DNA from 2 places in the Pseudonocardia sediminis genome. Region 2 is predicted to be linked to the other one. Evidence: predicted binding sites of a transcription regulator. Region 2 holds the regulator's gene; the other holds the start of a gene.
What was found. The regulator LexA, encoded in region 2, represses DNA repair genes until DNA is damaged. The targets are predictions, from matches to a motif close to CGAACACGTGTTCG.
Positions count from the first base shown of each region.

Region 1 (3,203 bases), 3.9 Mb from region 2:
TCCCGGTGTCCGTCGACTCCGCCACCGGCGAGATCGCACCGGTCACGGCGGCCGCGGCCGCGGATCCCGTCCCGGCCGCTCCCGGGACGGCGAGACCGGCCTGGGACGCGTCCGAGGCCCGGACCGCCCGGCCCCAGCCCCCGCGCTGGACCGCACCCGAGGCCGTCGAGACCCGGGAGGCGCAGCGGCGCCGCAGCGAGAACGGCGGGATGGACGCCGACCTGGCCTCGGCCCGGCTGCCCCGCACCACCCGCCGCCCGCCGCGGTCCGGGTGGCGCCGCGCGATCTACGTGCTCTCCCGCGGCTACCTCAACCCCGGCGAGAGCCCGGCCGACATCCGTGAGCGTGAGCTGACGATGCGGGTCAACAAGCCGCTGCTCAGCGCGCACAAGATCGCGATGCTGAGCCTCAAGGGCGGCGTCGGCAAGACGACGATCACCGCGACGCTGGGCGCGACGTTCGCCTCGCAGCGCGGCGACCGCGTCGTCGCCGTGGACGCCAACCCCGACCGCGGCACGCTCAGCCAGAAGATCCCGCTGGAGACCACGGCCACCGTGCGGCACCTGCTGCGCGACTCCCAGCGCGTCCGCCGCTACACCGACGTCCGCGCCTACACCTCGCAGGGTTCGTCACGGCTGGAGGTGCTCGCCAGCGAGCAGGACCCGGCGGTGTCCGAGGCGTTCAGCGAGGGCGACTACCGCCAGGCCGTCGACCTGCTGGAGCACTTCTACAACCTCGTGCTCACCGACTGCGGCACCGGCCTGATGCACTCGGCGATGTACGGCGTGCTCGGCATGGCCGACCAGCTGGTGATCGTCTCGTCCGGCTCGATCGACGGCGCGCGCAGCGCCTCGGCGACGCTGGACTGGCTCGACGCGCACGGCAACGGGGACCTGGTGCGCAACGCCGTCGTCGTGATCAACACGGTGCACCGGCGGGCGGGCAGCGGGGTCGACCTGGACCGGGTCGCGGAGCACTTCGCCGGGCGGTGCCGGGCGGTGGTGCGGGTGCCGTTCGACGGGCACCTGGAGGAGGGCGCGGAGATCGACCTGGAGCGCCTGGAGCCGCAGACCCGGACCGCCCTGCTGGAGCTCGCGGCGTCCGTGGCGGACGGCTTCCCTTCGTAGGCTCTTTACCTTCCCTTGCCCCGGATCGGCGCACCGTCCGGGGCGGGGGAGGAGATCCACGTCACGTCGTGGCGGGCGGATCCTCCTGGCCACGGACCTTCTCGTCGAGCTGCTTGAGGAACTCGGGGTCGTCGTCCGGCCCGCTCGCCCGCGGCCTGGCGGGACGCGTCCCGGCGCTCCAGGGCGTCTCCGGGGTCTGCGAGGGGTCGGACACCATCTGCTCGGCCTTCAGCGTCCTCCACAGAACGACTGCGAAGACCGCGGCACCGAGCAACACGAACAGGAAAAGCATCAGGCCACCTCCGCTGCCAACAGTAGCGGAGGTGGCCTGATACCCGGGTGAAGTGCGGTGACCACGTCACCCGGTGGGACGGGGGCTCGCGTCAGTGGGCGAGCGTCGCCTCACTGGTCAGGTCCGCGAGCAGGCCGCGCACCTCGGACTCGCGGAAGCGGCGGTGGCCGCCCGGCGTGCGGATCGAGCCGATCCGGCCGGCCGAGGCCCACCGGGTCACGGTCTTGGGGTCCACCCGGAACAGGGTCGCGACCTCGCCCGGGGTCAGCAGTCGCTCTGGTGCCTGTGTCGGAGCTGCCATGTCGTCCTCCCGAAAGGGTCACGCTCGTCGTGTTCCGGGCCATCGTGACACCTCAGACCCCAGGTACTCGAACGGTTGTCCGGAGGTAAAGGGTTCTTAAAGGGCAAAACGCGCGAGTCGGCGGAATCGGACGAGTCGTGACACGCCGGGCGCGGCCGCTCCGTAGCTGCGGGCCACCGTACGACGTCCGTCCGCCGGTGCCGGGACGTAGGCTCGGAGCCATGACCGCACCGACCCCACCATCCTCCACCGCCGCGGGCCAGCGTGGGCGGGAACCGGGTCTGGCCGCGACCGTGGCGCTGTACGCGCTGGCCCGGATCGCCCTCGTCGCCGTCGTGGCGGGCCTGCTGGCGCTGGCCGGGGTGCCGCTCCTGCTGGGCCTGCTGATCGGCCTGATCGTGGCGCTGCCGCTGTCGATGGTCCTGTTCCGGGGGCTGCGGGCACGGCTGGACCGGGCGATCGCCGTCCGGACCGCGAGCCGCGGGGCCGAGCGGGAGTCGCTGCGCGCGCAGCTGCGCGGCGAGCAGGCGCCGCCGGACTCAGCCCAGGCCGGCGACGGCGAGACCGACGGCCGTCGCGGCTGACCAGGCCAGCAGCAGGAACCCGGTGTCGCGCAGCACGGGGATCAGCTCCATCCCGCCGGCCCCGCCGAGCACCCGTCGCAGCGGACGCAGCGCCAGCGGCAGGGCCAGCAGTGCGCAGAGCAGGGCGGGCCGGTCGAACGCCGCGCCGATCGTGATCAGGAACGGCAGCCCGACCAGCACGAGGTAGAGCACCCGCGTGCCGCGGTCGCCGAGCACGACGGCCAGCGTCCGCTTGCCGGAGACGCGGTCGGTCGGGATGTCGCGCAGGTTGTTCGCCACGAGCACCGCGCACGTCAGGGTGCCCGCGCCGACCGCACCGATCAGGGCTCCGGTGCCGATCGTGCCGCTCTGGGTCAGCGCGGTGCCCAGCACGGCGACCGGGCCGAAGAACACGAACACGGCGACCTCGCCGAGCCCGGCGTAGCCGTAGGGCCGGCTGCCCCCGGTGTAGTACCAGGCCCCGACGATGCACAACGCCCCGACGACGATCAGCCACCACTGACCGGACACCGCGACCAGCACCAGGCCGGCCAGCGCGGCCACACCGAAGCACGCGAACGCCGCCGCCTTGACCGTTTTCGGCTCCGCCGCCCGGGACCCGACGAGCCGCAACGGGCCGACGCGCTCGTCGTCGGTGCCGCGGATGCCGTCGGAGTAGTCGTTGGCGAAGTTGACGCCGATCACCAGGGCGATCGCGACCACCAGGGCCAGCAGTGCGGAGCCGGGTGCGACCACCCCCGCTCCGATCGCGGCGCCGGTACCGACGAGGACGGGGGAGATCGCGGTGGGCAGGGTGCGTGGACGCGCTCCCTCGACCCATTCCGTCACGGTGGCCACGGGGAGAACCTATCCGCCCCCGGGGCCCTGCGCCGCCCCATGATCGGCAACAACGCGGATCC
Region 1 is NZ_SHKL01000001.1:5,746,319-5,749,521, reverse strand. It holds gene EV383_RS33210 (MinD/ParA family ATP-binding protein) at 1-1,127, shown strand, start outside; gene EV383_RS26940 (hypothetical protein) at 1,189-1,419, opposite strand; gene EV383_RS26935 (BldC family transcriptional regulator) at 1,511-1,720, opposite strand; gene EV383_RS26930 (DUF4229 domain-containing protein) at 1,942-2,304, shown strand; gene EV383_RS26925 (1,4-dihydroxy-2-naphthoate polyprenyltransferase) at 2,260-3,141, opposite strand.
Region 1: the regulator LexA is predicted to act here: its motif matches at 1,789-1,802, upstream of EV383_RS26935 (BldC family transcriptional regulator).

Region 2 (3,203 bases):
ACCCCGGCTCCGGGGACGGAACACCGACGCCCGGGGCGTCGACCCGCCCGGCGGAGGCGTCGGCGAGCAGGCCCAGGACGACGACCGCCACGGCGGAGCACAGGACCGTCGCGAGCCCGACGAGGAACCGTTCGGTGCGCGTCCGGACGCGGTGACCCCTCGTCCGGTGTCCGGCGGTGCGGGCCGGCACCAGGCACGCCCGCGTCCGCGGCGCCCGCTCCGGCACCGCGGCGGCACCGGCGATAGCGGCCGGCAGAACGGGGACCGGCACCGCACCGGGGGCGCCGGCCGTGTCCGGCCCGGGAACGCACACCCGGCGCCGGGGCGCGAGCGGCGTCACCGTGGCCGTGCCCGGCCCGGACCGCCGGGCGACGGGAACCCGGCGGCGGGTCCGCCGGCGGCGCCGGTCGGCCCCCGTCCGCGGCCGGGGGATCTCCCCGCCGGTCCGGACCATCACGTCGAGCTCTTCCATGACCCCTCCGCAGTGCTACCCGTCGCCGCTTCCTCGTCGCCACCGCACCGGCCACCGAGGACCGGTCGAACGCGCGTGCGAAAGGTGTAACAGCGACCCCCGACAAAAACGGGTGGGCGGCCGCACGCGCCCGTCGTCAGAAGCCGTGGAGAACGGTCACCGGGGCGATCGGAGCACCGTTCGCCGCGGCCGAGGCGTCGGCGAGCAGCCCGAGCCCGAACACCACGGCCGCCGATGCGAGCACCAGGCCCGCCCCCGCGACCAGACGGCGCATCCGGTACCGGGCGGCCGAGACCACGGCGCGCGGCGCGAGCGGCACCGGACCGGGGCACAGCGCCACGCCGCGTGCGGCGGACCGGGTCCGGCCGGGCGCGGTCCGCGCCGGGACGGGGCGGTCCCGGCGAACCGACGTCCTCTGTCGCGCAACCACGGCGACCCCGGACGCCGGACGGCGACCGGCGCCGGACCGCACGGACCGCGCGGTCCGGATGTCACGGACGTCCTCGGCACCGGCGACCCGGACGGACGGGTGGCGGCGACCGTCGACGGGCACGTCGCGGGTCTCCTGCAGCTCGTACGTGATCACGGCCCTGCCCCTCACCGGGCCCGGTTCTCGCACCGGGCTCCTGTCGACGAATCGCACTGATGTTCGATCGAACGCTCGTGCGAGTGTCTACCACCGAGCCCCGACAGAAATCCACGACATACCGGCGTGTCGTTCGAACATGTGTTTGGCGATCGTGCCGGTGGCGACTACCGTTCGAACTCGAACGAATCCTTGAGGAGGCGAGATCGCATGGCAGCGGACGAGTCCGGAACCGGCACGACCGCCGGTCCCGGGGCCGGGAACGTGCGTGACTTCCCCGATCCTGCGGCGGACACGCGTGCCCTGACCCCCCGCCAGCGCAAGGTGCTCGCGGTGATCCGGGACTGGGTGGAGCGCTTCGGCTACCCGCCGAGCGTGCGCGAGATCGGCGACGCGGTCGGGCTGACCTCCACGTCGTCGGTGCACCACCAGCTGCGGACGCTGGAGAAGAAGGGGTTCCTGCGCCGGGACCCGAACCGCACCCGTGCGGTCGACGTGCGCAGCCCCGACACCGGCGAGAGCTCCGAGAACGACGGCGACCCGTCGGCGGTGCGGTCCGAGCGGCCGTCCCCGGCGTTCGTGCCGCTGCTCGGCGACATCGCCGCCGGTGGCCCGATCCTGGCCGAGCAGGCCGTGCAGAGCGTGTTCCCGCTCCCCCGCGAGATCGTCGGCGAGGGGACGCTGTTTCTGCTCAACGTCAAGGGCGACTCGATGGTCGAGGCCGCGATCACCGACGGCGACTGGGTCGTGGTGCGTCAGCAGCCGGTGGCCGAGCAGGGCGAGGTGGTCGCCGCGATGATCGACGGCGAGGCCACGGTGAAGACGTTCCGCCGCAAGGACGGGCACGCCTGGCTGATGCCGGCGAACGCGGCCTACCAGCCGATACCCGGTGACGACGCAACCATCCTGGGCCGGGTCGTGGCGGTGCTGCGGCGCCTGTGACGCCCCTGTCGCCCCGTGCCCTCACCGGAGGGAACAGCGCCGAGCGGGCGGGGCGTCAGTGGCGGCGCCGGCCGTGCACCGTCATCGCGACGCCGGCGCCCAGCAGCAGCACGACCACCACGGCACCGCCGAGGACGGCGGGCAGCCATGTGGGGAACGTCCGGGTCGGCGGTGCCTGCGCCGGTTGCGCCTGTGCCGCCGCGCCCGGGGCGAGGGCCGCGGCGACCGCACCGGGCACCGTGCGGATCCCGGCCGGACGCCCGCTCCGGGTCTCGGACCCGGACAGCAGCGTCCCGTCACCGGTGAGCGCGACCGCCTCGCCCTGCGGTTCGTCCGGTAGCGGTATCCGGACGGGTGCCCCGGTCAGGGCCGTCACGATCGCGTCCGCGGAGGCGCCGTCGCGCAGCGGGAACAGCCACGCGTCGGTGTAGGTGCGCAGGGCGAGCGCGCGGCCCCCGGTCGCGGTCGCGGGGCTCAACCCGGCCCCGGTGACCGTGCGGCTGCCGATCCCGCCGAGCGGGCCACCGGCCGTCGACGACACCGGGAGCACCACCTGGCCGGCCCGCACCAGCGGGGTCGGCCCGGGCTCGGCGAGCGGGCCCGACGGCCGGTAGACCCCGGCCGCGCCGGAGGCCTTGGTGACGATCACCGGGACGCCGTCGTCGCCGACGGCCATCGCCTCGGCGTCGCGCGGCCCGTCCGGATAGGTGAGCCGGTACAGGCGCGGCGGGCCGGTGCGCGGCAGGACGATCAGCGCGACCGAGTCCCGGCGGCCGGCGTTGTCGCCGATGTCGGCGAGCCACAGCGCGCCGTCCGGGCCGAGGGCGAGGTCCTCGACGTCGGCGGGGTCGATCCGGGCGGAGCGGGTGCCGGTGACGGCGCAGGTCGCCGGGTCGATGCGGTAGGCGACCGATCGCGAGCCGCTGTCGACGATCCCCCACAGCTCCCCGCCGCCGCCGGGGCCGCCGCCGCGGCCGCCGCCCGGACCGCCGTCGGAGATCAGGCCGGACAGCTCGTCGAGCCGGTCGTCGGTGATCGTGCATCCCGGCCCGGGTGAGGGCTGCGCGGGCGAAGGGGTCGCCGCCGACGCCGCTCCGGCCCCACCCGGGACCGGGGTGGTCAGGAGGAGGGCGGCGGCCAGAACGAGCGTCGAACCGCTACGGAACGCCCTGCTCAGGGCCGCGACTTGCCGGAACCGGCCAC
Region 2 is NZ_SHKL01000001.1:1,805,752-1,808,954, reverse strand. It holds gene EV383_RS08605 (hypothetical protein) at 1-472, opposite strand, end outside; gene EV383_RS08600 (hypothetical protein) at 609-1,058, opposite strand; gene lexA (transcriptional repressor LexA) at 1,269-2,000, shown strand; gene EV383_RS08590 (hypothetical protein) at 2,056-2,676, opposite strand; gene hflX (GTPase HflX) at 3,174-3,203, opposite strand, start outside.